Regions from separate parts of the Arthrobacter sp. 05T45 genome, predicted to be linked through region 3. Evidence: riboswitches for the same ligand, from Rfam matches in the RefSeq annotation. Region 3 holds a riboswitch; each other region holds the start of a gene.
What was found. Region 3 has a riboswitch for cyclic di-AMP ahead of AC1DGD_RS20325 (M23 family metallopeptidase). Riboswitches for the same ligand answer to the same signal wherever they lie in the genome.

Region 1 (10,291 bases), on a different contig from region 3:
TCAAAGGTTACCCGGGGCTGCACCGTGACGTCCAGACCTATCTGAAGGAGCGGATTGAAGAGGTCATCACCGGCGCCAGCGAGCCCATCCTGGTCCGGGTCTACGGAGACGACCTCAACGTGCTACGGGAACAGGCCCAACGGGTCAAGACCATCATGGACTCGATTCAGGGCACCCAGAACCCGCACGTCTCCCTCGAGGTGGAAGTCCCCCAGATCGCCGTGACGGTTGACCTGGCCGCGGCGCAGAAGTACGGCCTCAAACCGGGAGATGTCCGGCGTGCGGCCGCGACACTCGTGGCAGGCGAGGAAGTCGGCGACGTCTTCCGGGACGGCCGGGCCTACGACGTCCAGGTCTGGAGCACCCCGGCCACCCGCTCGTCCGTCACCGCCATCGAGGATCTGCCCATCGATACGCCCAGCGGAGCGCGGGTTCGCCTCGCCGACGTCGCGGACGTGAGCCTGCAGGCGACGCCGAACCAGATTGATCGCACCAACGGATCCCGCCGCGTCGAGGTGGGATCCTTCCTGGCCCAGGGAGCGGACTTGGGAACCGTAGCCGGCGAGCTGAAGTCGCGGCTGGAGAACTTGGATCTGCCAGCAGGATACAGCGTGCAGCTTCTCGGCGAATACACCGAGCGCGAGGCGGCAACGAACCGCCTGATGATCTACTCCGCGGCGGCCCTTGTCCTGATCCTCCTGCTGCTGCAGGCGTCCTTCCGCAGCTGGCGGCTGGCCATCCTGTCGCTGCTGACGCTGCCGGTAGCCCTGGTGGGCGGGGTCATAGCCGCCTACATGACCGGCGGCGTCCTGTCCCTCGGGTCCCTCGTTGGCTTCCTCACGGTGATGGGGATCGCCGCGCGCAACGGCATCCTGCTGATCAACCACTGCCAGCATCTGGAAACCTATGAAGGCCAAACCTTCGGCCGCGACCTGGTGATGCGCGGGGCGGCGGAGCGGCTCTCGCCCATCCTCATGACTACCCTGGCCACCGGGCTGGCCCTGGTACCCCTGGTTGTCATGGGCAACATCCCGGGCCATGAAATTGAACACCCCATGGCCGTGGTTATCCTGGGCGGCCTGGTCACCTCCACCTTGCTCAATCTGTTCATCGTGCCCTCGCTCTATCTCCGGTTCGCCAAGTCCAGGAAGACCAAAGAGAAGGAACGCGCTGCCGCCGGACCGGTGTCCGTCTAACAGCGGCCGGCGCCAGAACCCCAACCATCAGAACAGGGCGGCGGTCACGGTCCGGGTGAGCTGCTGAATGACCTGGGTGCGGGGGCCCATATCGGAGTAATTCCTGCCGCGGGTGTACACGACGAACACGAAGGCCCGGCCGTCCTTGTCCAGGACGGCCGCGTCATGCAGGTTTCCGAACAGCAGCCCGTACTTGTGGTGAACCCCTACCCCGGGCGGAACCGCCGGCGGGATCAGTGTCTCAAAGTTGGTGTTCTGCATATAGGACAGGAGCTGGGCGGTGTTGCGGGCATTGAGCAGCTGTCCCGTGTAGAGCAACTGGAGGGTCCTGGCCATTTCTGCGGGCGTCAGCAGGTTGACCGTGCGGTCGTAGGTGATCCCGATCGAGGCGGCGTAATCCGTGATGCCCCGCGCACCGACCGCCCGCAGGATCAGCGCCCACGAATCGTTGTTGCTCTGCTGGACCATCCGGCGGATCTGGGTGCCGGCAGTCGAGTTGCCCATGGGGGCGGTCAGCGAGGCGCGGCCGGTCTCAACGAGGTGGTAATACGCCGACGCGGCCAGAATCTTTGCCGTGCTGGCGGCCACAAACTTGTCCTGGATCCCGTAGCCGTGGACCACGCCGTCGGAGACATCGATCAAGGAAACCCCCAGGGCATAGGCACTGTTGGCCGCGATGATCCCGTTGATCTGGCTGTCCAGTTCCGGGTCAATGGCCGGGACCGCGACGGCAGGCACGGCGGGGATCTCAGCGGGCTTCCCGGCGGCCGCCGTGACGGCGCCGGCCGCGGGCGAAGCAGTTGCTGGCGAAGCAGTTGCGGGCAGGTCAGATGCCGGCGGAACGGTCCGGCCGGCATCCGTGACCGGCGCCGTCGGCGTCGCTGCGGCGGCCGGCGGGTCAACGGGTAGCGCCGCCTGGACGCCTGCATAGACGCCGGCAGCCACGAGGGCCAGTGCGACGGCGGCCGCCGTCAGATACTGTCGCCGGGTCCTCCCCTCACGCCGGGCGCGGGACCGCAGACCGGGCCGGGAACCGTCGTTGGCCCGGTGCCCGCCGGAGCGGTAGTGCCGCGGGGCCGCCTCAGGCTTCGGGACCGGCCCCGTGCTTTCGTTCGAATCGTTCGAAGGCATCATACTTCCCCGAAGGTGACTGACCGCGGTGGGGCCATAGACTTCCAGCATTCTTCCCGCAAGCGGCTTCCCGCGCAAGGGCACGGCTCCGGGAAAAAGTGGGTCTGCCATCCGAAGCAGCGGCGTACGCTGGTGAAAACGTAAGGAGCGGCGATGCGCAAAATCATCCTGGCCATGCAGGTGTCCCTCGACGGATTCTTCGAGGGCCCGGACCGCGACATCAGCTGGCACATGGTCGACGACGAGCTGCACCGCCATTTCAACCAACAGCTCAGCACCATGGGTGCCTTCCTTGACGGCCGCGTCACTTACGAGCTGATGGAAGGGTTCTGGCCCACCGCGGACCAGGACCCGGCCGCCGGCGCAGTGATGGCCGAGTTCGCCCGGATCTGGCGGGACATGCCCAAGATCGTGTATTCCCGGACGCTGACATCTGCCGCCTGGAACACCACCGTGGTCCGGGATGTGGTGCCGGAAGAAGTGCTGGCCCTGAAAGAGCGGCCGGGCGGGGACCTGGCCCTCGGCGGGGCAGACCTGGCCGACACCTTCCGGCGGCTCGGGCTGATCGACGAATACTGGCTGTACGTCCATCCGGTCCTGATCGGACGGGGCCGGCCCATGTTCAAGGCTGCGGACAGCAAAGCCCAGCTCCGGCTGCTGGAGACGCGCGCCTTCGGCAACGGGGTGGCGCTGTTGCGCTACGCCGCGTAGCCGGCACGGAGGAGCAGCCCGGCTTGCGGCACCCCGCTGCGTCACTTTCTTAAGCGTTTCTTAACGGGCTGGCGGAAGAGTGGGAGTCGTCGCCTGTCCGGGCGCCCTTGTCCCGAGCCGGAGGATCCCATGACTGGACCTGCCCCTGTTAAGAGCGATGCGCCGCTGGGCGATGCTGGAGCACTCAGCCGAAGTGGAGCACCAAGCCGTCCCGACGCCGTGCGCCCCGCCGCGGGTCCCCGGCTGTGGGCCCTCCCCCAGGTCCGCCACTGGTTAGTGCTGGGCGTCCTGCTGTCGGCCGCCGTCGTGGCATTGGGCCTGGCGGCGCAGCTGACACCCGGCTTCAGTGCCGCCGAGCTCGGGGTCGATCAGGACCTGAGCCAGCACCACGCCGCCGCCCTGACCGCCGTCGCGATGGCGCTGAATGTTGTGTTTGGCCCGGTGGCGGGCCTCGCGCTGATCGGCGCCGCGGCGCTGTACATCTGGCTGTTCCGCGGCGGCCTGGCCAAGGCGATTGCCTTCGGCCTCGTGGCATCATCCGGCTGGGTGGCAAGTGAATTCTTCAAGCTCCTCGTGGCCCGCCAGCGGCCCAGCCCTGCCCTGCTGTTCGATCCCCTGGCTCCGGAAACGGGTTCCAACAGCTTCCCGAGCGGCCACGTGTCCTTTGCGGTGGCACTGGGATTCGCAGTGTACTTCCTGGCCCGTAGAACCCGCTGGGCCAAGGTCACGGCCCTCGCGGCGGCCGTGATGGCCCTCGTCGTAGCCTGGTCACGGCTGTACATCGGCGTTCACTACCCCACTGATGTCGCGGCGTCGTTCCTGGCCTCGACCGCAGCCGTGGTCCTGCTCGCGGGACTGTGGAACCTTCTCGCGCCGCGGATAGCGGAGCGGATTCGGGCCCGTTCGGGCAGCCGGCCGCTGGGCAGTGAGGAGAAATGAGAATGCCCGCCATGGACGTTTTTGCCGCCCTTCCGGCCGTCCACGCCGCCGCAACACTGTCCCTGCTGGACCCCGCAAGCCTGCTCGCCGGGTTGGGCCCGGCCGCCCTGGGTGTGATCGCGGTGATGGTCTTCATCGAATCGGGCGTGCTCTTTCCCTTCCTGCCCGGCGACTCCCTGTTGTTCACAGCAGGACTTCTGCACCAGCAGCTGCAACTGACGTTGCCCGTGCTGATCGGCGTCGTCACCGCGGCCGCGGTCGCCGGGGACCAGGTCGGTTACATGCTCGGACGGAAATTTGGCCGGCGATGGTTCAAGGACGACGCCCGGATCCTGAAGACAGCGCACCTGACCACCACGGAGGACTTCTTCCGCCGCCACGGCGGGGCCGCCGTCGTGCTGGCCCGCTTCGTCCCCATGGTCCGGACGTTTGCTCCGCTGACCGCCGGGACCGCGCGCTATGACTACAAATCCTTCACCCTGTGGAATATCACCGGCGCCGTCGCGTGGGCAGCCTCCGTGACGATGCTTGGCACCTGGCTGGGGCACTTTGACATCATCGCCAGGAACATCGACGCCATCGTCGTGGCCATGGTGCTCGTCTCCGTCGTGCCGGGGGTGGTGCAGCTCCTCAAACGCCGCCGGAACTCCCGCGGCGCAGCCGCAACCGCAGACAAAGCCGCCGGCGACACGGCAGAAGAACCCGGGGCCGGACTGCGGACTGAGGAAATGGCCGCGGAAGAATAGCTGACATGACCTCCGCTGACCTTCCGTCCCTGCTGCTCGTCGAGGACGACGCCGTCCTGGGACCGCTCATCGCCGAGCTCCTGGACCCGGACTACCGGGTCCAGTTGGTCACCAACGGCCGCGACGGCCTCCACCAGGGGCTGACCGGGAGCTGGGACATCATGGTGGTGGACCGCGGGCTGCCCGGCATGGACGGCATCGCCCTCATTACGGCTTTGCGCTCGAAAGGCATTGCCACGCCCATCCTGATCCTGACCGCGCTGGGCGATGCCGACGAAAAAGTCAGGGGCCTGGACGCCGGCGCCAACGATTACGTGACCAAGCCGTTCGACGCCGGCGAACTGGCAGCACGCCTGCGCGCACTGACGCGGACTTTCACTCCCCCGGCCCCGGCACCGGTGGCGATCGGGGACTGGGAACTGGATCCAACGCAGCGCTCCGTCCGTTCCGTCTACGGGCAAACGGTGTCACTGACCGCAAAGGAAGGCCAGCTGCTGGCTGCCCTGGCCGCGGAACCGGACCGCGTCTTCACCCGGGATGAGCTCCTCGCGGCGTGCTTCCACGCCTCGGAACAGCCCGGCGTGATCGATACCTATGTTCATCACCTGCGCCGGAAGATCTCCAAAGCAGTGATCCGCACGGTGCACGGCCTCGGATACCAGATCGGCGAAGCCCATGAGTGACGGACGGCCGGCCGGCGGAAATCCGGACCACTCCATCCTGCGCAAGGCTTCCCTCAAGGTCGCGGTGCGGATCAGTGCTGCGTGCGCGGTCATGGTTCTCGGGCTGCTCGCCGCCACGGCGCTATACCTCACGAACCAACTGGCCCATCCTGAAGTGCCGGGCACGGCGGGGGCCGGGACGGCCTACACCTACCTGGATTCCAAGGACGTCCTCGAAGCCATGATCATCGCCGGGGTGGCGGGAATCCTGCTGGCCGGAATCGTCGGGTGGCTCAGTGCGCGCAGCGCGATTCGTCCCCTCAGTGATGCCCTGGCAAGGGAGCGGCGTTTTGTCCAGGACGCCAGCCACGAATTGCGCACGCCATTGACCATCCTGGACACCAGGATCCAGCTGGCCCAGCGCAACACTGTGCCCGGCTCCAGGCAAAGCCACGACCTGGCCCGGATCCGGGAGGACGCCGCGACGCTGACAGGGATTGTCAACGAACTGCTCCTCGCGGCAACCGCGGAGGCCCCGGACCGTTCCGCGCCCCCTGCCGACCTCGCCGACGCTGCCGCCAGCGTCGCCGGCAGCCTCCAGCAGGTGGCAGAGCAGCGCCAGGTGCGTCTGGAATTCTCTGCCGATGCCCGGCCGCTGGCCCGGATCGAGAAGAATGCGCTGCGGCGTGCCGTGCTGGCCCTGGCGGACAACGCGCTGGCCCACACGCCTCCGGGCGGCCGCGTGTCCATCACGACCTCAATCGAGCAGAAGCGCGCCGTGATCACGGTGGCGGACTCCGGGACCGGAATCACCGGCGTCGATCAGGCCCGGATCTTTGACCGGTTCGTGCGGACGGCCGGCACCGGCACCTCACAGGGACAGCGGAGCTTTGGCATCGGCCTGGCCCTGGTCCGGGAGATTGCTGTCGCGGCCGGGGGCAGCGTCGAAGTGGCCGCGACGGGCGACGAGGGAACCGTCATGAAGTTGACGCTTCCGCTCATGGGCAGCGGGAATCCCTGAGGTCCATCCGCCGGGGAAAGATATGCCATCGGGATCCCGGACTCCCGAATGCGGAGACAGGAAAGACCGGCGGTCGAGTTGCCCCCAAGGGAACTCGAGCGCCGGTCTTTCCGGACTGTCTGGCCCCGGGTCGGGGCCGTGCGGCTTAGGCGCGGACGAACGTCACGCCGCCGGTCGCGGTGAGCCAGGACAGCGGGTGGACCATGGTCTGGTTCTTGCCGTTCATGCCGCCACTGACCACCTGGCCGTTGCCGGCGTAGATGCCGACGTGGCCGGACTGGACCACCATGTCACCGGGCTGCGGCGTCGCCACAACGGTTCCAAGGCCAAGGAACGCGCGGGGACCGATGTCGCCAACGGGCTTACCCGCGGCGCCAAGGGCCTTTTCCACCATGGCGGTGCAGTCCTGGGTGATGCCCACCTGGCTGTAGGCGGCCGAGAGCATGATGGCGTTGCGTCCGCCCGCGGGCGCCGCGGCCGGCGCTGCTGCCGGAGCTGCTGCCGGAGCGGCCTGCACCTGGATGACCGGCTTGGCCGGAGCCTTGGGCGCTGCCGCCGGGGCTGCAGCGGGAGCCGGAGCCGGTGCGACGGGCTGTTCGATGACCGGCGCGGCAACAGAATCCACTGCGGGGCGCTCGAAGCTGATCTTGACGCTTGAATCGGCGCTGACGGGGGCACTGACCTGTCCGGTGACGTCGACGTTCGACGCCGGAGCAGAGTCACGCTGCACGGGGGCGGTGGCGGCGTTGGCGGCCATTCCGCTGGTCAGGACCAGGCCGGATGCGGCGGCGAGGACGGCGGCATGGCGCGCAAAAGTATTGACTGAAGTCATGAAAAATGTAGCCTCTCCCAATGCCTGCGAGGTGAGCTGTCGGATTCGGATGGGAGGCACCCGGCCGCACTCCCGGGCCCGTCGTTGCGGGCACTGTGCGGCTTCACCCCAAGACCTGCATATCAGCAGATCAAAAGTGGTTTCCCCGTCTCTGCCGGACGTTGATGCGAGTTACCCCCGGGCCGCGGCAGAGTTAGGCAATCGGCTGGGGAGCGCCCGTATCGGAGACAACAGGCACTCATCAACCGTAGCGCGAACCGCACCCGAAAGTCACATTCAGGTAACGGAGCCGTGATGCCGGGCCGCAATTTGCCCATAGGGCGGCGCCGTTTCCGAACATAGGATGATGCCATCAGCACCACCGGAAGCGGAGGCCCGAAAATGAACAGCCATTGTGTCGCCATCTGCCAGTTGAGCACTCAGCCCCAAGAGGATTTCGACGTCAACACCGAGCTGCTGATCCTCGACGGCGGGGACGTCCACGTGAGCACATGGGACGCGGAACCGCGCGACGGGGGTTTCGACGAGCACATCCTCAATGACCGGGTGGACGCGCTCGGGTACATGGTTGTCAACGACTGGGCTTTCCTGGACGGCAAGGCCTATGCGGTGGTGGAACGGCGGTCAGGCCCGGCGCCGGCCGGCCGCCGCGAACCGTGACCTTCCTGTCGCTGGCGCTGATCGCCGTCATCGCCTTGGCTGGCCCCCTGCTGGCCCTGCCGGCGCGCTGGCACTTGCCTGTCATGCTGGGTGAGCTGCTGGCCGGCATCGCGATCGGGCGCTCAGGCCTGGCCCTGGTGGACCCCGCGGACCCGACGTTCACCCTGCTGGCCAATATCGGGTTTGCGCTGATGATGTTCGTGGCAGGCACCCACGTTCCCGTGCGGGATCCGCACATCCGTGGCGCCCTCGGCAAAGGCTCCCGCCGGGCGATGGTGGCCGCAGCGGCAGCGGTGGTGATCGGAACCGGCATCGGACTGCTGTTCGGGACTGGACATGCTCCCCTCTACGTCGTGCTGCTGGCCTCCTCGTCGGCCGCCCTGGTGCTTCCAATCGTCGATTCCCTGCGCCTCGGCGGGCCAGATGTCGTCGCTATGACAGCGCAGGTGGCAATAGCCGACACAGCCTGCATTGTGGCGTTGCCGCTCCTGGTGGATCCGCCCCACGCAGTCCAGGCGGCGCTGGGTGTCCTCGCGGTGACCGGGTGCGCGGTAGTGCTCTTTGTCGGCTTGCGCTGGCTGGAGCGCCAGGGAATCCGTCGGCGCGTGCACCGGCTCTCGGAAAGCCGCAAGTTTGCCCTGGAGCTACGGATCCAGCTGGCCGTGCTCTTCACCCTGGCCGGTGTCGCGACATGGAGCAATGTGTCTGTGATGATGGCAGGCTTTTCTTTCGGCCTGGTGATGGCTGCGGTCGGCGAACCGCGGCGGCTGGCCCGGCAACTGTTCGCGCTCAGCGACGGCTTCCTGGATCCGCTCTTCTTCGTGTGGCTGGGTGCATCGCTGACGCTAAGGGACCTGGCCGGGCACCCGGACATGATGGCCCTCGGCCTGTTGCTGGGGGCCGGGGCCCTGCTGGCCCACGCCGACCTGGCTTTCCTGGGACTCCCACTGTCGCTGGGGGTGTTGTCGGCGGCCCAGCTTGGCGTACCGGTGGCTGCGGCGAGCATCGGCACGCAGCTTCAGGTCCTGCTCCCAGGCGAAGCCGCGGCCCTGCTGGTGGGAGCGCTGGTCACCATAGCCGCGGGCGCCGTCGCCGGGTCACGGGCGGCGAGGACTTTCGCGGTCCCGGCAAATGCCGGCGGCAAGTCCGGAAATTCCGGCAGCGCCGTTGGGCAGGGCGATCCGGGGGGTCCGAAGGCCTGACAGTCCGGATGTCTAAATGCCTGGGCCAAAGCCGAGCCGGCGGCGAAATTTCGGAGCGTCATTCTCCAATGGACGTGAATTGCAGCTCCGGCCTCCACTTTGCCATCTCTGCCAGGACCCGGGAGACGGCATCCCGGACAGCTGTGCCGTCGGCGTCGAACGTCCCGCCCGGCTCGCCGAGCACCGCGTTGGCGTGCCGGAGGAACCTGTCCCAGTCCCCCGCGCCCGCGCGCAGCGCCAGCAACGGCGAGAGAAGCGCGGCCCGGCGCAGCCAGGCATCGGGCTCGCGCACCCACCGGTCCAGCACGCTGTCGGCCCGCACCCTGGCCAGAACATCGAGTCCGTCCACCAGGGGCCCGACGACGTCGACGGCGAGCGGATCCACAAGGTCCCGCACCCGCGCCTGCCGGATGAAGCCCTCCAGCCGGGTGAGGTCGGAGTTGGTCAGGAGCTTCACGTTGGCCTGCAGCAGGACCACGGCGGCCAGCCGGCGCTCGAAAACCGGCGCGGCCCCCCGTCCGGAGCCTCCGAGCCCGGAGCCCCACAGTTCGGAACTCAGCGCAGTGACCTCATCGCGGGACAGCCCGGGATAGCGGCGGCCGGCATCCCGGACCGTGCCGCGCACGGCGCCCACGGACGTGCCGTAGAACCGGAGGCCGCTGCCCGCCGGCTCCGTTTCCAGCCGCGCCTGAAGCTGCTCAGCGCGGCGCCAGGAAGCTTCGCGCTGCAGCGAGAGGTCGATGAATTCGCCGGCATCACTCACCTGTCCATTCTTTCCCCTCGCGGCTCGCGGCGGAAACGCGGTGCCAAGCTGTCCTGGGAGGTGGGCCCAGACCATCTGCCTAGACTGAACTGGCAAGCCTCCGATCGAAAGCGGTTTACGCAGCCATGCACACCAAGCTGACACTCGCCATCGCACTTTCCGCCATGACGCTGGGGGTGGCAGGATGCGCTGCCCCTGCGCCATCTACCGCACCGTCGCCTGAGTCACCTGCGGCATCCGCGGCGCCGGCCCCTGATTTCGCATTAGACATCACGGGGGCGCCCGGCCGGATCGCCCAGGCCGGCCTCACGGTGCTGACGGCGGAGGGCAACGTGGACCACTATCACGCACATCTGGACGTGCTGAAGGACGGCAAGCCCATCGCGGTGCCGGCCAATATCGGCATCACCACCGGAGCTGACCACAGG
Region 2 (10,291 bases), on a different contig from region 3:
AACCGGTGACCATCGAGACGCCCGTCAGCACCACCGTCGGCACCGCGTTCACCAAGCCCACCCCCCTGGTGGTCCCCATTCTCCGCGCCGGGCTCGGCATGCTCGAGGGCATGACCAAGCTGGTCCCCACCGCCGAGGTCGGCTTCCTGGGCATGGCCCGGGACGAAGAGACCTTGGACATCATCACCTACGCCGAGCGCCTCCCCGAGGACCTCACGGACCGGCAGATCTTCGTCCTCGATCCCATGCTGGCCACCGGCGGGACCCTGCGCGAGGCCATCAAGTTCCTCTTCAAGCGCGGTGCCTCCGACGTCACCTGCATCTGCCTGCTTGCCGCCCCGGAGGGCCTGGCCAAGCTGGAGGAAGAGCTGTCAGAGGCCAACGTGACGATCGTCCTGGCCTCAATCGACGAGAAGCTCAACGAGAAGTCCTACATCGTGCCCGGCCTGGGCGACGCCGGAGACCGCCTCTACGGCATCGCCGGCTAGGAGCGGCGCCGCCGAGGGGCAACACGGAGGATCCCTTCCGCGCCGCCGCGGACCGCGCTAGCCTGTGCGCCATGGATTGGAAACTTGAACTCGTGTTTGTGCCGGTGTCCGATGTGGACCGGGCCAAGGATTTCTACGTCAACAAGGTGGGCTTCAACGCCGACTACGACGAACGGCCCATGGAGGGCCTCCGGTTTGTCCAGCTGACACCGCCGGGCTCCGGCTGCTCGATTGCCATCGGCGAGGGCCTCAACGACGCCCCGCCCGGTACCGCACCGAGCCTGCAGCTTGTGGTCAGCGACATCCAGGCCGCGCACAAGCAGCTCAAGGACAACGGAGTGGACGTCAGCGACGTCGACGTCCAGGACTGGGGGCACTTTGTCCACTTCGCCGACCCCGACGGCAACAAGTGGGCAGTGCAGTACATCCCCCACCGGCCCAACGGCTGACCCGGCAGGCTCCGCGCGGCAGGCTGACCCGGGGCCATGCGGCAGGATGGAGGCATGAGCTCTGCATCCCGTTCCGGCACCACCACCCTGACCGCCCGCGCCGTCCTGTTCGATATGGACGGCACGCTGGTGGATTCCACCAGCATCGTGGAGCAGGTGTGGACCACGTTTGCGGCCCGCTACGGCCTGGACATCGGCGAGATCCTGCGCTCCTCCCATGGCGTCCAGGCCATGGACACCGTCCGCAGGTTTGCTCCGGCCGGTTCCGACATCCAGGCCCTCGCGGCCGAGCTCGGCCGGATGGAGCTGGCCGAGACCCGGGGCATTGTTCCGGTTCCAGGCGCGCCGGAGCTGCTGGCGAGCCTGCCGCCGGATGCCGTGGCGCTGGTGACGAGCGCGTCACGGGACCTGGCCGGGGTCCGGATGGCAGCCGCGGGGATCGGCGTCCCGGCCGTCTCGGTCACATCGGAGGACGTCATGCGGGGCAAGCCCCACCCTGAGGGATACCTCCGGGCGGCCTCCCTGCTGGGTGTCGCCCCGGCCGATGCGGTGGTGTTCGAGGACGCCCCGGCAGGCATTGCCGCGGGCATCGCCGCCGGCGTCCGGACCGTGGCGGTAGGGCCCAATGCCGGCGAACTGCCGGACGGTGTGCTGCACATTCCCGACTACTCCGGGGTGGCCGTGACCACACACATCACCGGCGCCGGCCTGCGCACCCTGTCCTTCACTTTCTAGCCCCCACCTTCCAGCCCCGCCGCCGCCCGGCCCGGACCTGACGGCGGCGCCCGCCTACCCGGCCAGCAGGTACACGCTGGTCCCGCCCACGGTCCGGGCGGTGAAGTTGTCCTGCACCCAGGCGGCAATCTGCGCGGCATCGTTGGCTCCGCTTTCGCCCTGCATCAGGCGCCCGGCAACGAAGTAGTGGATCCTGCCGTCGGCCACGTATTGCTGGAACTGCGCCAGGGTCGGTGCGGGATCCGTGCCGTTGAACCCGCCCACGGCCATCACCGGGAGCTGCGTCGCCAGTTGGTAGCCGGCAGCGTTGTTGGATCCGACGACGGCGGCGGCCCACGTGTAGGGCCCGGCATCTGTCTGCAGCGCGGCCACGAGCGCCGCCGACGGCGTGCTGGCCCCGAGCAGGCCGCCCATTCCGCCCGCCCCTGGTCCGCGGCCTGTGCCTGTGCCGTTGCCGTTCGCCGTCGTGGCACCGCCGAAGCCGCCTCCTGCCGCGCCGCCGAGGGCCGGCGGTATCCCGGCCCCGCCCCGTCCGGACACGGACGGCCCGGCGCTGACAATCGAGCCGCTGTGGGCCGTGGCCGCGGTGGACAGCGAGTAGGCCAGCGGACCGGCGAGGGCCGCGGCGACGGCGAGCGCCGCCGTCGTTCGCGCCACCGTCTTGGACGCCATCATCCCCGTCCCCTTCACCCCCGCGGCCCCCTTGGCGCCCGGGGCCGCGGCGGCCAGCACCAGGCCGGCGGCGGCGAGCGCGCCCAGCAGCGTCACCCAGCGCAGCCACGGCATGAACGCCGTGGTGCGGACCAGGAGTTCGGCGGCCATGGCTCCGGCCGCCACGATCGCCACCGCGAGGACGGCGGCGGCCGCGGGCTGGTTCCGCCGCTGCCAGAGCAGGACGCCGCCGAGCCCGGCGAGCCCTGCGATCCCGGGCGCCAGCGCCACCATGTAGTACGGGTGGATGATCCCGGCCATGAAGCTGAACGTCAGCCCGGTAACGGCAACCCAGGAGCCCCAGATGATCACCGAGGCCCGTACCGGGTCGGTGCGCGGTGCGCGGCGGCCCAGCCAGAGCAGCCCCGCTCCGAGCAGCAGCGCCGAGGGCAGCAGCCAGGCGATCTGGCCGCCGAACTCGCTGTTGAAGAGCCGGAACAGCCCGGGCGTGCCCCAGCCGTTGCTGCCGCCCACACTCCCGGTTTCATCCCCGTTCAGCCGGCCCAGGCCGTTGTAGCCCAGGGTCAGCTCCAGGATGGAGTTGTTCTGCGAGCCGCCAATGTACGGGCGGTCCGCCGCCGGAATGAGTTCGACCGCGGCCAGCCACCACCCGGCGGCGACGGCCATCGCCGCGCCCGCGCCGAGCAGGTGAAGAATGCGCCTGCCTGCCGCTGCCGGCGCCGCGAGCAGGTAGGCCACGGCGAAACCGGGGACAACCAGCAGGACCTGCAGCTGCTTGGTGAGGAACCCGAAGCCCAGCAGCACCCCGGCGAACAGCAGCCAGCGCACGCGCGCGTCCTGGATGGAGCGCAAGACGGCGTAGGCGGCCGCGGTCATCAATAACACCAGCAGGGCGTCGGGGTTGTTGAACCGGAACATCAGCACGGCCACCGGTGTCAGCGCCATGACCGCACCGGCGAGAAGCCCCGCTCGGTGGGCCAGACCGGCGTCGGCCGTGGCGGGGGCCGCGGCCCGGCGGACGGCCAGATAGACCAGCCAGACCGTGCCGACCCCCATGAGCGCCTGCGGCACCAGGACGCTCCAGGAGCTCAGCCCGAAGATCCGCACCGACAGGCCCATCACCCACAGCGACGCCGGCGGCTTGTCCACGGTGATGGCGTTGGCGGCGTCGGAGGAGCCAAAGAACCAGGCCGCCCAATCCTGCGACCCGGCCTGGGCCGCCGCGGAGTAGAACGCGTTTGCCCAGCCGGAGGCGCCCAGGTTCCACAGGTACAGCACGGCCGTGGCCAGCAGCAGCCCCGCCAGTTCCAGCCGCATCCGCAGGGCCGGGGCGCCAGGGACGGCTCGCGTGCCGCCGGCAGCCGGGGGCTCCAGTCGCCGACGGCGGTCCCGGGCTTGCGGCCGCGGCCGCCCCGGCGTGCGGGCCGGGGCCGTGTCGGGGCGGGGGCTCAGGGTGTCAGTCATGGCGGTCTACGCTCCCAGTTTGTAGACGGTGGCGTTGCCCACGGTCTGGGCCTGGTAGTTGGCCGCGACCCAGGTGGCGACCTCGGAGTTGCCTCCGCGGCCTCCGCCCATGCCGCCCATGCCGCCGGAAATGAAGTAGCCGATCTCGCCGCGGTCCACCATCGCCTGGAACTGTGCGAGCGTCGGGTAGGGGTCGCCGCCGTTCCAGCCGCCGAGCGCGATCACGCTGGTGCCGGTGGCGAGTTCCAGGCTCGCGGCCTGGGTGGCGCCGGAGACAATCGCGGACCACTTGGCGCCGGAGGACTTCAGCAGCGCGGTCAACTCCGCCGAGGATGTTTCCCCGCCGGGGCCGCCGCCCATTCCGGCACTGCCCGCGCCGTCAGTGCCCGCGCCGTCAGTGCCGGCGCCGTCAGTGCCGGCCCTGCCTGCCGCCCCGAAGCCGCCGCCCATCGCGGACGCGGTGGGGCCCGACGTGGGGATCGAACCGGAATGCGGCTGGGCGACGGTCGCCAGTGTCCACGCGGTGCTTCCGAGGCCGCCGGCAAGCAGGCAGAGGATCACGACGCCGGCCGTGGCGGCCTTGCGGAACCGCGCCGGGAGAGCCGCCATGCCGTCCACCCGCAGGAGCAGGGCCGCGGCGGCGAGCACGCCCGGGACCACGATGATCACCCTGAGCCCGGGAAGCCAGGACGGGTCGCGGCCCAGGAGCACGGCGGACCAGACCGAGGTGGCCAGCACCGTCACGGCCAGGACAACCCGGGCGGGCCAGTAGGCCCGGCCCCGCCACAGTTCCAGGGAACCGATGCCGGCCAGCGCCGCGATGGCGGGGGCCAGCGCCACGGCGTAGTACGGATGCACGGTGCCGCTCATGAAGCTGAAGATCCCCGCAGTGATGACCAGCCAGCCGCCCCACAGCAGGAGCGCCGCACGGGCTTTTGAGGTCCTGGCTTCGCGCCGGGTGAACCACAGCCCGGCGGCCAGCAGGATCAGGGCCGCCGGCAGCAGCCAGGACACCTCGCCGCCGAAGCTGGTCCCGAACATCCGGGTGATCCCGGCCGCGCCGCCGAAGCCGACGTTTCCGTTGCCGCCCGGGCCGCCGGCGTTGCCTCCCAGGTTTCCTCCGCCGGGCATGCCCCCGCCTGACCCGGTGATCCGGCCCAGGCCGTTGTAGCCGAACGTCAGTTCCAGGAAGCTGTTGGTCTCCGACCCTGCCATGTACGGCCGGACCGAGGCCGGGGTCAGCTGGAACAGCACAACGTAGCTGCCGGCCACGACGGCGATCCCGGCGGCGGCGGCCAGCAGGTGCAGGAGCCGGCGGCCGAGGGTGGTGGGCGCCGCCCACAGGTAGGCCAGGGCCAGCCCGGGAACGATCAGGAAGCCCTGCAGCATCTTGCTCAGGAACGCCAGGCCGATGACCGCGCCGGCCGCGGCGAGCCACTTCCAGCCGGCCTTCTCGATGGCGCGGGTGGTGAGGTAGGCCGCCAGCACCAGGCACAGGGTGAGCATCGCGTCCGGGTTGTTGAACCGGAACATGAGGGCGGCCACCGGGGTCAGCGCCAGGGCGCCGCCGGCGAGCAGGCCCGCGGCCGGCCCGGACACCCGCTTGATGGTCAGGTAGAGAAGCCCGACGGCGGCCACTCCCATGAGCGCCTGGGGAATGAGCATGCTCAGGGCCGAGAAACCAAAGATCCGTCCCGCGAGGGCGGGAATCCAGAGTGCGGCCGGGGGCTTGTCCACCGTGATGGCATTGCCGGCGTCGAGGGAGCCGAAGAGCAGCGCGGTCCAGTCCTTGGTCCCGGCCTGGATCGCCGCGGCATAGAAGGAGTTGGCGTAGCCGGTGGCCTCCAGATTCCACAGGTACAACGCCGCGGAGACCACCAGGAGCAGCGCTGCCGCGGGCCGCACCCAGCGGGGCTGCGGTCCGAACAGCAGCCGGTCCCGGCGGCCTTGGGCGGCCGGCGCCGGGGACGCGGGCAGATGGGGCGCCGTCCCGCCGTCTCCGGGAACCTGGTGTGGCTGTTCCTCGGCGGCCGGCAGCCTGCCGGCCGGGGAACCGCCCTGGGCTCCGGCGGTGGGACTGATGGTTGCCGTCATTTACTTGGCCTTTTCTGTGCGGGGGAGGGAAGGATCGGGGGCGCCGGGCGCCGGAACGGCAGCGGCGGGCCTGTGGCGGAAAACCACCAACCGGAAGAGCAGGAACTTCACGGCCGTGGCGGCCAGGTTGGCGGCGGTAACCGTGAGCAGTTCAAGCCAGCGTTCCGGGGCCGCTCCCGACGCGGCGTGAACGAGGGCGAGTGCGCCCGAGGTCAGGGCCAGCCCGATGCCGAAGACCAGCAGCCCCTCAAAATGGTGGCGAGCCGCCTGGCTGCCGCCCTGGATGCCGAACGTGAAGCGCCGGTTGGCCGCAGTGTTGGCCACGGCAGTGGTGAGTAAGGCGAGGAAGTTTGCCAGCTGCGGGTCCATGAACCCGCGGCAGAGCAGGAAAATCGCCAGGTAGGCCAGGGTGGAGGCCACCCCGATGCTGCCGAAGCGGACGAGCTGTCCGAAGAGGCTTCCGCCGGGGCTTTGTTCCTGTGCCCGCGAGGCGGCCGGCAGCGGTCCGCGGGCCAGGGCCGCGCGCAGGTCGGGAACCGGGATCCGGCCCGAGACCAGGTCCCGGCTCAACCGTGCCATGCCGCGCAAGTCCGCGAGGGCCGTCTGGACGATGTCCACGCTGGAATCCGGGTCGTCGGTCCAGTCCACCGGGACTTCGTGGACGCGCAGGCCGCACTTTTCTGCCAGGACCAGCAGCTCGGTGTCGAAGAACCAGGCGTTGTCCAGCGTGTGGGGAAGCAGTTGCCGGGCCACGTCCGCCCGGATCGCCTTGAAGCCGCACTGCGCGTCACTGAAGTGGGCGCCCATGAGGGCCTGGAGCAGGAAGTTGTAGCTGCGCGAGATGAATTCCCGTTTGGGTCCGCGGACCACGCGGGAGTTGCGGGTCAGCCGTGTCCCGATCGCCAGGTCGGAGTGCCCGGAAATGAGCGGGGCAAGGAGCGGGCCGAGGGCCGCCAGATCAGTGGAAAGATCCACATCCATGTACGCCAGGACCGGCGACGGCGAGGCCAGCCACACCTTGCGGAGTGCGTTTCCGCGGCCCTTTTCTGCCATATGGACCACCGTCACTTCGCGCAGCTCGCGGGCTACCCGTTCCGCGGCCTTGAGCGTTCCGTCGGTGCTGGCGTTGTCCGCCACGGTGATCCGGAAGGAATGCGGGAAGGCGCCGAGCAGGTACGCGTGGAGCCGGCGCAGGCAGGCCTCGAGGTCCCGTTCCTCGTTGAAGACCGGGATGGTGACGTCCAGCAGGGGCGTGCTGGCGCGCGTATCAATGGCCGTGCGCCGGCCGCCGGGGACGGTCAGGGCCCCGGCGATCGGGCCCGGGACGGGTGCGTCGGCCAGGGCAAGCCCCGAGGGTGCCCCTGGGGCCGCCGGGCCGGCCGGCGTCGCCGTGGAGCGGGGCAGGGTTCCTGTGGCCTGGTCTGTGAATGTCATGGCTCAACTTTCCCGGCGGCCCATATGAGGGCTTTAGGGTCAAGCTGTGCGGGGGCTGTGGAAGTCCGGGCCGCCGGGGCCGGTCCGGCCGTGGAGACGCAAAGAGGCCCCGGATCCATGCGGATCCGGGGCCTCCAGGGCGGGGGGCGGCTAGTGCCGGTTTAGTACCAGTTGTGTGCGTAGTGGAAGTTCAGGGCACCGCAGGGGGAACCGTAGCGCGACTTGACGTAGTTCAGGCCCCAGTTGATCTGGGTCCGGTAGTTGGTCATGTAATCGGCGCCGGCGCTCGCCATCTTCGAGGCGGGCAGGGACTGGACCACGCCGTAGGCGCCGCTGCTGGCGTTCGTGGCGGTGGTCTTCCAGTCGGATTCCTTGGTCCACAGCTTGTGCAGGCACTGCATCTGGCCGGATGCCCAGCCATAGCTTCCCAGCTGGGACGCGGCGTAGGCCTGCGCGCCGGCGGGGTCGTCGACTGCGACCGGCGCGGCTGCCGGTGCCGGTGCCGGAGCGGCTGCCGGTGCCGGAGCGGGGGCCGCCGCGGGAGCCGGAGCAGGTGCGGGGGCTGCCGCGGGGGCCGGAGCAGGTGCTGCCGCGGCTGCCGGTGCGGCAGCAGCGGGCGCGTGGATCAGCGCTTCGGCTGCCCTAACCTCCGAGATCTGGGGAGCCACGTTCTTTTCCGTGGCAGCGGTCGGCCCAGCCACCTGGACCCGCTCGAAGTTGAGCTTGGCCAGCGGGTCAGCCATCGTGGCCGTCTGGCTCGCAACGTTCGCCGTGTGGGCGCCCGGCTCTGCCGCCTGGCTCGCGGCGCCGCCACCCAGCAGCAGCGCGCACGCGGCGGTGACGACGGCGGCACGGCGGCCGGTTACACCGAGCCCGGCGGCGAACCGCGACAGGGCGGATGCCTGCTTGACCGGTTCGGCGCGGTGGCGCGACTTGGCGGCGCCAACTGAGCGGGAATGCGAACCGCCGTCAGGGCGTGTTTGTACCTGGAATTCAGTCATGGTGGCCTCTCAACGCCGGCGGAGTTAGCTGTCGGGTTCGGATGAGGTCATCCGGCCGCACGGAACATCACGTGTCGGCTTCACCCCGAGGGCGCATGAAAGCAGATTGCCCGGGAACTCTGGGTCCCCCGCCTCTGCCTGGTCCAGCGGAATCCGGGAAGCGGCAGAGTTTGGCGTCCGTCCGGATATGCGGCACCGATGGCGGCGCACGCTAACGACGCTACAGGACCCGGCTGCTTAAGTCACATTTTGGTAACAGGAGTCACAGTGCCGGGGTGTCGGGTTGCGCCGGGCTCGCCGGTCGACCTTCCGGGCCGTTTGCGCCGACGGCGGCCGTTCCGGTTACGCCGGCGGCGGCGAGGCGGGCAGCCGCACGGCGAACTCCGTGCGGCCCGGCCGGGACGTGACCTCGACTGTTCCTCCGTGGGCCTCCACGATCGACTGGACAATGGACAGGCCCAACCCGCTGGTGCCCTCGGACGTCGGCGCGGCGGTCGCCGTGCCGTGACCTCCGCGGCTGCCGGAAACGGCGCCGGAGGACGAGCGTGCGGGAGCCCCGGACCCGACCCTCGCCGTCGCGACGGCAGAATCGGCGGGGACAGCTGCGGGGTTCGACGCCGGATTGGTGCGCGAGGCGTCGGCCCGGGTGAAGCGGGCGAAGACCCGGCCGATAAATTCCGGGGCGATGCCGCTGCCATTGTCTGTCACGGTGACCACGGCACTGCCGTCAGCCGAGCGCATAACGCCCGTGACCACCTTGGTCCCGGGTTCCGTGTGCTTGCGCGCATTGGACAGCAGGTTGGCGAGGACCTGGTGAAGCTGGGTCGCATCACCGCGCACCACCACGGGCTCGTCCGGAAGTTCCAGCTGCCAGATGCGGTCCGGGGCCATGACTTTCTCATCGCTGACCGTCTCGATGGCCAGCTGGGTGAGGTCGACGTCGGAGATTTTGAGCGGCTGTCCCTCGTCCAGGCGCGCCAGCAGCAGCAGGTCCTCCACGAGCGTGGTCATCCGCTCGGACTGGCTTTGCACACGGGCGAGGGACCTCTCGCCGTCGGGGGTGAAATGCTCGGTCATCCGCATCAGCTCCGTGTAGCCGCGAATGGCCGTCAGCGGGGTGCGGAGTTCGTGCGAGGCGTCGGCGACGAACTGCCGGACCTTCATCTCGCTCTCCTGCCGCGCCTCGAGAGCGTTGGAGACGTTGTCCAGCATCTTGTTCAGCGCGTAGCCCACGCTGCCCACTTCCGTTCCGGGATGGGCCGCCGACGTCGGGACGCGGACCCCGAGCGCCACCTCGCCGGCGTCCAGCGGGAGACGGGAGACCTTGGTGGCAACCTCGGAGAGCTGTTCCAGCGGCTTCATGGTCCGCCGGATCAGGGCCGTGCCGGCGAGCCCGATCAGCACGAGCCCGCCTGCGGACACCACCACCATGGTCCAGACCAGGGAGGCCAGGGTGCTTTGTTTTTCTGCCAGCGGGAGTCCGGTCACAATCACGTCGCCGTACGGTGTTCGCGCCGCCGTGAGCCGGTAGGCGCCGGCCGAAAGGCTGCGGTCCACGGACACGCCGCTCGGGGTGAGGGCCAGGAGAACCTTGTTGTCGGCGGGGGAGAGGCTCTTGACCGCGCCGTCCCCGGCCAGGAACCCGGCCCTGCTGACTTCGCCGTCCACTATCCGTGCGTTAAGCGTCCCGACGCCCTGTCCCCGGGCTTCGAGGGGGTCGGGGCGCCTGCCCGAATCGTCCGAGGAGGGCCGGCCGAACTCGCTCGAACGGTGGGAGGCCTGGTCCAGCTGGGTGTCGAGCTGCCGGGTGAGGAAGAGGTCCATGGAGGCGTAGCTGAACAAGCCCACAGCGCCGCAGATGGCCACGAGCAGCGCCATGGCGACCAAGACCAGCCGGGTGCGCAAATGCCACGTCGACGGGTTGCGCCAGTCGCGTCCGGGGACGCGGGTCATG
Region 3 (10,291 bases):
TTGCCCAGCCGGGGGACGGGCGGCGTGAGCGAAAAGTTCTCGATGACAAACCCGCCGCGCAGCGACACTCCGACGCTGTGCGGCAGTTCGACGTGCGCGGCGTCCAGCGGTACCAGCAGCCCGCGCGCCAGCAGCCAGTCCACGGGGCCGACGTCGGCGCCTTCGTGGAGCACGGACGCCCGGCGCTGCGCCTGCGGGACGGCGCCCATGGCCCAGTTCCCGAACCGGGCCAGAAGGGCGGCGGTCCGGTCCGGTGCGGTGGCCAGGATTTGCTGGAGCGATTCGGGTGTTGCCGTCCAGTGCTGCAGGGACAGGGCGGCTTCCATCGGCGTCGGGGCGGGGGAGATGGACGCCCCGGCGCGGTGAAGTTCCCCCACCAGCTGCACCACGCGCTGTGCAAAAGCAGGCTGGAGCCGCACCAGCTCGGTGTAGCTGCGCCCCAGCCCGGCAGGGTAGATGCCAATCACGTCCTTGAGGCTGCCGACCGGAAGGTAGTGGCGCTGTTTGGCGGCGGCGGGGGTCGCGCCGTGCGGCGGATCTGCGCGGTGGACGAGGGCCAGTTCCTGCAGGGAATGGAGGAGCCGGTCGACGGCGGCAACCGAGGAGCCGTTGATCAGTTTCTTCAGCATCGCCGCCGACGCGCTGTGCCCGGTATCGGCGTTGGTGCACAGGTGCAGGGTTTCCAGGACCTGCATCTGCGGGCGGTTGAGCCGTTCGAGTGCCCGCTGGACGCTGACGCGTCCGCTGGCGCGGGCGGCGAGGGCGGCGAAGTCCGGGACGCCGGGAGAAATCAGGTCCGGCCGCGCGGAGAACAGGGCCCGCAACGATTCGTCGCTTCGTGCCTGAAGTTCCTTGCTGAGCGCGCGGATGAGGGACATCGCTCCAACGTTACCTTTCGCCGGGCCCGCGCGGGCGGCGCCGGGCTGCCACCGCGTCGACAACGAGGGCCAGCATGAGCAGGAATGCCACCGGGAGGCCGTAGAGGGCCGTCGAGGTAATCCAGGCGGGCGCCACGGCATTGTTGAAGGCCATCGCCATGACAGCGCCGACGGCAACGAGGGACAGTACAGCAAGGGTGGCCGCTACGATCATCAAAGGCCGCCGGTAACGCGTCAGTGTCATGGGGGCAACGCTAACAGTCCGGCATCGCCCGCGCCTCAAGCCGTTAAAGTGAACCAGGCAGGATAACCTTGGAGATACAGACCAACACGGTCCGGGCAGTCATACCCTGAACCCGCGTATCCATGCGGATGCGGTGACCGCCGGCCGTGTCCCCGCAGAACGAAGAAGGTTGATTACGTGCCTACCGGCAAGGTCAAGTGGTATGACAAGGAAAAAGGCTTCGGATTCCTCGCGGGCGAGGACGGCCAGGAAGTCTTCCTGCCCAAGTCCGCGCTGCCCGAAGGCATCACGGAGCTCAAGGCCGGCACGCGTGTTGAATTTGGTGTAGCCGACGGACGCAAGGGTGCCCAGGCCCTGGGCCTGCGCGTGCTGGACAAGACGCCGTCCATCGCCAAGGCAAAGCGGCCCAGCGCCAGGGACCTTGCCCCGCTGGTCCAGGACCTCGTCAGCGTGCTGGATAACCTGTCCGGGACCCTGTCCGCGGGCAAGTACCCGGAAGGCAACAAGGGCAAGGCGATCGCAGCGGCCCTCCGTAAGGTTGCCGACGAGCTGGACGTATAAGGCTTTTGATGACTCAGGAACCTGATCAGTTGCCGGCGCCGGATGCCGGAACCGCAGCGCCCGCCGGGGCCAAAGCAACCGGCTCCAAGCAGGGAATCCGCCCGCGCGCCGGCGTGCCCGTCTGGCGCACCGGTAAGCCTGACGCCTTCCTGGCCGCCGCCGTCGACGTCGCCCGCACCGCGGTGGAGGGCATTGCCCCCGCCGAGCAGATCGGCGAGCACATCGGTGCCCGGAGCGAGGGCGACCGCCTGGTGACCCACCTGTTCGAATCCAGGCTCCCCGGATACCTGGGCTGGCAGTGGTACGCCGTGCTGACACGCAACTCGCGCTCCAAGGTGGTCACGGTGGACGAACTTGGGCTCCTGCCCTCCGAGGACTCCATCCTGGCACCGGCCTGGGTTCCGTGGGCCGAACGGGTCCGCCCGGAAGACGCGCAGGCTGACGAGGCTGCCGAGGCTGCCGAGGCTGCCGAGGCGCCGTCCGGTTCCGAAGCGCCGTCCGGTTCCGAAGCGCCGTCACAGGCGTCCGACGCCGACCAGCAGGATGACGCCGACGACGCTGACACCGACGACGACGAGCGCGAACGCTCAACGGGCGAGGCCGACTAGCGGTTGGAAGCGTCCGGGAGCGTGTCTGGGGAGGGCTGGGGCTGATGTCCACGTTCAAATCCCTGCACATCCTGAACTACCGGATCTGGTTCGTCGGCGCCCTCATTTCCAACGTTGGCACCTGGATGCAGCGCACAGCCCAGGACTGGCTGGTGTTCGCCCACCTGACGGCGCACGATGCCGGGGCGGTGGGAATCACGATGGCCCTGCAGCTGGGCCCGCAACTCTTCCTGGCACCCGTGGCCGGACTGGTCGCCGACCGGTTCAACCGCAAGCGGCTCCTAGTGCTGACGCAGTCCGCCATGGCGCTACTGAGCGCGGGGCTGGGCATCCTGGTGGTCACGGGCGCGGCGCAGCTCTGGCACGTCTACGCCTTTGCCCTGATGCTCGGGGTGGTCTCCGCCCTGGACGCCCCCGTCCGGCAGACCTTCGTCTCGGAACTCGTCCAGGACGACTACCTGCCCAACGCCGTGGCCCTAAACAGCGCGTCTTTCAATGTTGCCCGGATGATCGGTCCGGCCGTCGCCGGCGTGCTCACGGCCGTCGTCGGGCCCGGCTGGGTCTTCCTCATTAATACGCTCACCTTTGTGCCCCTGTTGCTGAGCCTGGCGAAAATCCCGTCGTCGTCGCTGCGCCGGCTGCCGCGGGCACCGGCGGGCAAGGGCAGGATCCGGGAGGGGCTGCGCTATGTGAGGTACCGTCCGGATTTGGTCGTGGTGCTGGTGGCGATCTTCATCGTGGGAACCCTGGGGCTGAATTTCGCCCTGTTCATCGCGGCCATGGTGGGGACCGAATTCGGCCTGGACGCGGGGGCCTTCGGCCTGATGAATTCGATCATGGCCATCGGATCCGTCGCCGGGGCCCTGCTGTCCGCCGGGCGCGGCAAGCCACGGCTGCGGGTCATCTTCGGGGCGGCCGCCGCCTTCGGAGTAACCTCGGGCATCGCAGCGATGGCCCCGAACTACTTCTGGTACGGCGTCGCACTTGTGCCCGTGGGGCTGTTCGCGATCACCATGATGACGAGCGCCAACGGGTACGTCCAGACCACCACAGAGCCCGTAATGCGGGGCCGGGTGATGGCCCTCTACATGGCGATCTTCATGGGCGGAACCCCCCTTGGTGCGCCGCTCGTCGGCTGGGTGGCAAACACCGCCGGCCCCCGCTGGTCCATGGCGGTCGCGGCGGGCGCCGGCCTGCTGGCGGCCCTGATCGGGCTGGTGTGGATCATCCGCGCGAAGCACCTGCGGCTCCACTTCAACCGCCGCGCCCACGGGATGCGGTACTTCCGCGTCGAAAGCCGGACCGGGGCGGCCGGTGCCGGCAGGGACGCGCTGCCGGAGGCACAGCAGGGCGGACGGACCTGAAACGACGATGGCGCCGTCACGGCTTAGGTTCTCAGGGCCGTGACGACGCCGGACGCGGGGCTACTTCTTCAGTTCCGCCACGACGAAATCGATGCACTCGAGCAGTGCCGAGACATCGTCGGGCTCGATCGCCACGAAGGTGGCGATGCGCAGCTGGTTGCGGCCCAGCTTGCGGTACGGCTCGGTGTCGACGACGCCGTTGGCGCGGAGCACCTTGGCGATGGCCGCGGCGTCGATCGAGTCATCGAAGTCGATCGTGGCGATCACGTTCGAGCGGTCCTCGGCCTTGGCCACGAACGGCGTGGCGTATTCGGACGCTTCGGCCCAGCGGTAGATGCGGCCGGCAGAATCCGCGGTCCGGCCGGCGGCGAAGTCCAGGCCGCCGTTGGCGTTGAGCCACTGCACCTGGGCGTCCAGGGTCACCAGCGTGGCCAGTGCGGGGGTGTTGTAGGTCTGGTTCAGCCGGGAATTGTCGATCGCCGTCTGGAGGTCAAGGAAGTCGGGAATCCAGCGGTTGCCGGCCTTGATCCGTGCCGCCCGTTCCAGCGCGGCCGGGGAGAACAGGCCCAGCCACAGGCCGCCGTCGGACGCGAAGTTCTTCTGCGGCGCGAAGTAGTACACGTCCGACTCCGCCACGTCCACGTCCAGCCCGCCCGCGGCCGAGGTCGCGTCCACGAGCACCAGCGACCCCTCGTCGGCGCCGGCCACCCGCTGGACGGGGGCGGCTACGCCGGTTGAGGTCTCGTTCTGCGGCCACGCATAGACGTCGACGCCGGCCTCCGCCCGGGCGGTGGGGCGGGTGCCGGGTTCGGCCTTGATGATGGAGGACTCGGCAAGGAACGGCGCCTTGTTGGTGGCGGAGGCGAACTTCGAGCCGAACTCGCCGAAGGACAGGTGCTGCGCTTTGTTCTCCACGAGCCCGAAGCCGGCAATGTCCCAGAACGCGGTAGATCCGCCGACGCCCAGCACGACTTCATAGCCTTCCGGTGCCCGGAAGAATTCGCTGAGGCCGCTGCGCACCGAGCCGACCAGGTTCTTCACGGGTGCCTGGCGGTGCGAGGTCCCCAGCAGCTTCGACGATGCCGCGGCCAGGGCGTCCATCTGTTCCGGCCGGACTTTGGACGGGCCGGCGCCGAACCGTCCGTCCTTGGGCAGGAGGTTGGCGGGGATCGTGATGCTGGTGTCGCTCACAGTGGCTCCAATTTTCGGCTGGTTCGTAGCGTGGCTGGGAGGTGGCGGGCAGGGATGGCTACCACGGACACCCCTTTTCATTCTGCCTGTTTCATTCTGCCGGTTTTATTTTGCCTGACAGCTCCCGGCGATACGGAAAAAGGCCTGTCATAGTCCGGTCATTGAGACGCCGGGGACGGCCGGCCGGCTGGGGCTGGGACAATAGCTCCAGATCGACCGAAAGATTATCCGGAGTAATTCAAAATAGGCTAGGCTGGCATGCGAACGTACGGCGGTTCCCGCCTGGGCGCATCCTGCATGCAGCCCGCACGCGGTACGGTGGGAATGACGCTAGGACTGCGCTCGAGGAGCTGAGCTGAATGACGGATCTGATCGACACCACGGAGATGTATCTTCGGACCATTCTGGAACTTGAAGAAGAAAACATCGTTGCCCTCCGCGCCCGCATCGCCGAACGGCTCCGCCACTCCGGCCCCACTGTGTCCCAGACGATCGGCCGGATGGAGCGCGACGGGCTTGTGGTTGTTTCCGGCGACCGGCACCTTGAACTGACGGAAACCGGACGGAAACGTGCAATCGGTGTCATGCGCAAGCACCGTCTGGCCGAACGCCTCCTCGCGGACGTGATCGGGCTCGACTGGGCCTACGTCCACGAGGAAGCGTGCCGCTGGGAACATGTCATGAGCGAACGCGTCGAGCGCAGAATCTTCGAGATGCTCAACCACCCGACGGTCTCGCCCTACGGAAACCCTATTCCGGGGCTTGCGGATCTTGGCGGCGTGCCCAATGGCGCCCCCGTGGACAGGCCTGTGAACCTGCTGGAGGCCATGGCCGGCTACGGGGTAAGTTCCCGGGTTACGGTCAACCGGCTCGCGGAGCCGATCCAGGTCGAGCCGGAGCTTCTGGCCCAGCTCGACGAGGGCGGAATCAGGCCTGGCGCGCTTGTCTCGCTGGAGCGGGTGGGGGAGTACATCTCGGTCCGCGTCCCCGATATCGAAGGTGCCCTGGAACTGCCGCCCGAGGTTGCCGCGCACGTCTTTGTAACAGTCGCCTGACCAGCCACTACGCGCCGGTCATGGGACGACCCATGAGTTGTCCACAATTGCGGTTACGGATTTATTACCGGGCGGCTTAATCGCCTATAGTTAGTGCCCAGTACCGATACCAAAGCGTTACCTGATCCGAAGCCGAGCCCTGCCAGCGGATCAGTCGCAGAACTACCTCCTGGCAGGGGCGGGGGAACCACTTTCGGCTGCTACTTCGGCAGCCTTGGGGTGAAGTCCGTCAGCGGCAAGCAGCTTCCACCGAAGGATCCCCTGGGGATGCATCTGTGCGTGGCTGCTTGCAACGGCGGACCGGGTCTTTGATCTCTCTGACCCGAATCCGACAGCTAACTTCGCAGGCCATCCAGAGAGGAACCGTTCTTGACCACCCAGACCTCGAGGGGCCGTCGCCGCGCGACCGGTCCCGCTCCGGAGCCGCGTCCCGTCGTCGCACACACGGCCGAACGCCCGCGGGACGTGCACCGGGATGAACGCCGTCGCCGTCGCAGTCCGTTCCGCCAGGTCACGGACTTTGCCGCGGCCAGCGGGGTCGGGCAGAAGGCCGGGATCGCCCTGGCCGCAACTGGTCTGGTTCTGACCGTGACGGTCCCCGTCACGAGCCCGGTGATGGCTTCGAATCCGGGCGGGTCCGGCGCACTCTCCGCTGCCGTGCAGCCGGATGTCACCGCTGCTGCCGCCGCCAAAGTCGACTTCAACCGCACGGCCGTCACCACGAAGGGCGATCCGGACGGGAAACTCAAGCAGCTGCTGAGCGCCCAGTCTGTGGGCACCATCACCCGCGCGGCATCGGCCGGCACCCTGGGTGCGCCGCTCGACCAGCTGGTCACGGCCTCGCCCTTCGGCTACCGTGTCAGCCCCATTACCGGGGGCGCGGGGGAGTTCCACCGCGGCCAGGATTTCGCCGCCCAGTGCGGCACGGCGGTCCACGCGGCCGCCAGCGGCACCGTGACCTTCAACGGCTGGCATCCCTTCGGCGGGGGGAACCGCGTGGTCATCGATCACGGCAACGGCCTGGAGACCACGTACAACCACCTGTCCTCGGCCTCGGTCAAGGTCGGCCAGAAGGTTTCCCGCGGTGACGTCGTCGCCATGAGCGGAACCACCGGCGCCTCCACGGGCTGCCACCTCCACTTTGAAGTGATGGTCAACGGCGATGTCGTTGACCCGCTCGGCTGGCTCTAAAAAGCCGATGGGCTGCTCTCAACTTCCTGTGACACGCCGTGATCTGAATGTGACATTGGATCCGGACTGCTGTAGGGTTTGAAGCACGCCAACTTTTCCGAAGTTGGCGCTCTTGAGTGGATTGCCTAGCTCTGCCACCGCTCAAGGTCCGTTCGCATTACATCGTCTGGCAGGGGCGGGGGAACCAATTTTGGCCTTCGAAAGAAGGCCTTGGGGTTAAGTCGTAAAGCTTCCCAGGAAGCAGCGCGGCCGGGTGACTCCCATCCGAATCCGACAGCTCACCTCGTAGGCATTGGGAGAGGCTACTTTCGTGTCTTCACGCCACAATTCTGCGCGCATGCGCACCGGCGAGGCTCTGTCGAGCCCGCTGGAATCCACATCACGTGCCGCCCTTGCCGGCGCCCGGATTGGATCACGTTCCGCAGGCTCAATCTCTAGCGAGCCCGGACAGCATGCAGTTTCCGCTTTTGGCGCGTCTTCGCAGTACACCCTTCGCTAAGTAACCCATTTCGGGGCGATCCGGCGTACCCCCAAGATGCCGGAGCGTCCTCAGTCCGTGCCCGAAAGCGCGCGGTCCAAGGATCACGAAAGAGAGAACTTAATGACTACTCGTGCAAACGTTGCACGGCACCGCGCCGAGGTCACCAAGACCAACTCGCTGGCTGTTATTGCTAAGGCTGTCGGCGACAACGCCGGCGGCGTGGGCCGTCAGGCTGCGGTCATCGCCGCAGCTTCCGGTCTGGTTCTGACCAGCGGAATCGCAGCCAACGCTGCTGAAACCAATGTTCAGCGCGAATCCACCTCCGCTTCGGCCCTGGAAGTCCAGTCCGCAGCTCCGGCCACCATCTCGGCCGCTTCCACCATCGCGATCTCCTACGAGAAGCCCGCCGTGACCACCACGCCGGCTCCCGTCGTCGAGGCTCCCAAGCCCGTCGTCAAGGTCCAGGACGCCACGGCCACCCGCGCCGGCGGCACCGAGCTTGGCGTCAGCGGCGGCGTCGCTGCCCAGGCCCCCGCCGGCATCGGAAGCGGCGCAGGCGCGACCATCGCCGCCGCTGCCTACGCACAGATCGGCGTGGCGCAGGACTGCACCGCCCTCGCCACCAACGCCCTGGCCGCGGCAGGCATCCACTACCACGGCTGGCCGGCAGGTTACCTGTCCCTGGGCCGCACCGTGAGCGCCGCCGAGGCACGCCCGGGCGACCTCGCTTACTACCAGAACGGCGGCGTGGGCATGGCTCACATCGCGGTCTACGTCGGCAACGGCATGGCAGTGCACGGCGGCTGGAACGGCGGCACCACCGCGCTGTACAGCGTCAACGTCGGCTCCGGCCCGGTCTTCATCCGCGTCGGCGCCTAAGCACCAACCCCAGCATTCCGAAAGACCCCCGCCTGCAGGCGGGGGTCTTTTGCGTTGCCGCGCAGTGAACTTTCCGCGCCGGGGACCGCGCCGGTGAAAAAATATTCGGTGATCCGGCACTTGAGTGTTTACTCTTGTGTTGTCGATCCATAGCCCGACCATGCAGAGGGCAGCCGGCCCTCGTGCCGCTGGCGGGTGCGGCCGTGAAGAGGTATGCGGATGCGCACTCTCGTTCTGAATGCTGGATATGAACCGCTGGCGGTCATCACCTTCCGCCGGGCGCTCGTCCTTGTCCTGACCGGAAAGGCCAGCGTGGTGGCCGAAGGGGACGACCCCGTGGTCGGCCCCCAGGACATTTTGGGCCGCCCGTCCGTGATCCTGCTGAACCGCTACATCCGGCCCAGGTACAACACGATGACTGCGGTGAGCCGCCGCGGCGTGCTGCGCCGGGATGCCCACCGCTGCGCGTACTGCGGCAAGGCTGCCCACACCATCGACCACATCCAGCCCAAATCGCGGGGCGGGGCCGACTCCTGGGAGAATCTGGTGGCGGCGTGCCTGCGGTGCAACAACGCCAAGAGCGACCATACGCCGGCGGAGATGGGCTGGAAGATCGGTTTTGTTCCGGGCCCGCCAAAGGGTGCCATCTGGCAGATCAAGGAACTCGAGAAGCCGACGCCGGCCTGGGATCCGTTCCTGCTGCCTGAATCGGCTGCCTGATCTGCCCCCTTGCTGATTGATCAGCCGGTGAAGACGCTGCCGGCGCACGTGACGGCTTGTTCGGTGGCCGCTGGCGCCGCGCTAGGCTGAAACGATGGAGTTCGATGCCATCATTCTCGCCGGGGGCCGGTCCTCACGCCTCGGCGGCGTGCCCAAATCCGGGCTGGTCTACGACGGCGCCACCCTCCTGGAGCGGTCACTGCGGGCCGCCGGCGCGGCGGGGCGCACCGTCGTCGTCGGCCCCGACCCCGGGGGCCTGCCCGGCGGCGTCCTGACCTGCCGGGAAGAGCCGCCCTTCGCGGGTCCGGCCGCAGCCATCGCGGCGGGGCTGGCCGCCCTGGCCGCCGATCACGCGAGCCGGCACGCAGCAGCCGCGCCCTATACCCTCGTCCTGGCGTGTGACATGCCCCGGTCGGAAGGCGCGGTCCATGCCCTGGCCGAGGCGCTGGCCGCGTCCGGTGCAGGCACGCCGGAAAGGGACGCGGCCGACGGCGTCATGGCCGTCTCGGCCGACGGCCGGAAACAGCCGCTCGCGGGCTTTTATGGCACGGCCGTGCTACATCGTTCTGTCGCGGACGCCGCGTCCCGGGACCGGCTGGAAAACGCGTCGGTGTTCGCCCTTCTTGCTAGGCTGGACGTGCGGGAAGTTCGCGTTCCCCCGGGTTCCACGGATGACGTCGACACCTGGGATGACGCGTCCGCACTGGGGGTATCCGGCAGGATTCCCGACGGCGGTCCGGGCTCCGGCCCGGCTCTGCACAGCTGAACTCGACCATGGAGGCAAACGGTGAAAAGCCAGGACGAAACACTGGAAGACTGGTGCCGTGCCCTGCTCCAGGCCCTGGAGCTGGACGACGTTGAGATTGACGTGAATGAGGTCCTCGCCCTGGCCGGCGTGGCCGCCCATTCCGTGGTGCGCCCGGCGGCACCGCTGACCACATTCATTGCCGGCTTTGCGGCCGGCCTGGCCTCAGGCTCCGGGCAGGCCACGGACTCCGTGTCCATGGAGTCCGCGATGGCCGTGGCCCGCCGGCTCGCCAAGGACTACGCAGCCGCCGAAACTTCCGGGGCATGACGGCTGCGGCCCCGGACGGCAACGGCCCCACCACCGCCGCAGGT

Region 1: linked by a shared signal. The riboswitch ahead of AC1DGD_RS11390 (hypothetical protein) and the one ahead of AC1DGD_RS20325 (M23 family metallopeptidase) in region 3 are both predicted to bind cyclic di-AMP.
Region 2: linked by a shared signal. The riboswitch ahead of AC1DGD_RS18380 (aggregation-promoting factor C-terminal-like domain-containing protein) and the one ahead of AC1DGD_RS20325 (M23 family metallopeptidase) in region 3 are both predicted to bind cyclic di-AMP.

The regions. Positions count from the first base shown of each region.
Region 1 is NZ_JBFTKI010000009.1:83,924-94,214, forward strand. It holds gene AC1DGD_RS11355 (efflux RND transporter permease subunit) at 1-1,196, shown strand, start outside; gene AC1DGD_RS11360 (serine hydrolase) at 1,224-2,327, opposite strand; gene AC1DGD_RS11365 (dihydrofolate reductase family protein) at 2,481-3,038, shown strand; gene AC1DGD_RS11370 (phosphatase PAP2 family protein) at 3,168-3,977, shown strand; gene AC1DGD_RS11375 (DedA family protein) at 3,980-4,723, shown strand; gene AC1DGD_RS11380 (response regulator transcription factor) at 4,729-5,406, shown strand; gene AC1DGD_RS11385 (sensor histidine kinase) at 5,399-6,406, shown strand; gene AC1DGD_RS11390 (hypothetical protein) at 6,552-7,238, opposite strand; cyclic di-AMP (ydaO/yuaA leader) riboswitch at 7,246-7,448, opposite strand; gene AC1DGD_RS11395 (hypothetical protein) at 7,650-7,898, shown strand; gene AC1DGD_RS11400 (cation:proton antiporter) at 7,895-9,100, shown strand; gene AC1DGD_RS11405 (DNA alkylation repair protein) at 9,159-9,863, opposite strand; gene AC1DGD_RS11410 (hypothetical protein) at 9,989-10,291, shown strand, end outside.
Region 2 is NZ_JBFTKI010000025.1:19,002-29,292, reverse strand. It holds gene upp (uracil phosphoribosyltransferase) at 1-488, shown strand, start outside; gene AC1DGD_RS18405 (glyoxalase superfamily protein) at 560-937, shown strand; gene AC1DGD_RS18400 (HAD-IA family hydrolase) at 992-1,672, shown strand; gene AC1DGD_RS18395 (ArnT family glycosyltransferase) at 1,727-3,808, opposite strand; gene AC1DGD_RS18390 (glycosyltransferase family 39 protein) at 3,815-5,902, opposite strand; gene AC1DGD_RS18385 (bifunctional glycosyltransferase family 2/GtrA family protein) at 5,903-7,336, opposite strand; gene AC1DGD_RS18380 (aggregation-promoting factor C-terminal-like domain-containing protein) at 7,498-8,337, opposite strand; cyclic di-AMP (ydaO/yuaA leader) riboswitch at 8,337-8,496, opposite strand; gene AC1DGD_RS18375 (sensor histidine kinase) at 8,680-10,290, opposite strand.
Region 3 is NZ_JBFTKI010000032.1:17,449-27,739, forward strand. It holds gene AC1DGD_RS20290 (helicase-associated domain-containing protein) at 1-878, opposite strand, end outside; gene AC1DGD_RS20295 (hypothetical protein) at 889-1,122, opposite strand; gene AC1DGD_RS20300 (cold-shock protein) at 1,300-1,683, shown strand; gene AC1DGD_RS20305 (DUF3027 domain-containing protein) at 1,692-2,291, shown strand; gene AC1DGD_RS20310 (MFS transporter) at 2,336-3,655, shown strand; gene serC (phosphoserine transaminase) at 3,716-4,846, opposite strand; gene AC1DGD_RS20320 (iron-dependent transcriptional repressor DtxR) at 5,206-5,901, shown strand; cyclic di-AMP (ydaO/yuaA leader) riboswitch at 6,052-6,266, shown strand; gene AC1DGD_RS20325 (M23 family metallopeptidase) at 6,271-7,092, shown strand; cyclic di-AMP (ydaO/yuaA leader) riboswitch at 7,229-7,398, shown strand; gene AC1DGD_RS20330 (NlpC/P60 family protein) at 7,694-8,452, shown strand; gene AC1DGD_RS20335 (HNH endonuclease) at 8,672-9,172, shown strand; gene mobA (molybdenum cofactor guanylyltransferase) at 9,267-9,938, shown strand; gene AC1DGD_RS20345 (DUF6457 domain-containing protein) at 9,960-10,247, shown strand; gene AC1DGD_RS20350 (molybdopterin molybdotransferase MoeA) at 10,244-10,291, shown strand, end outside.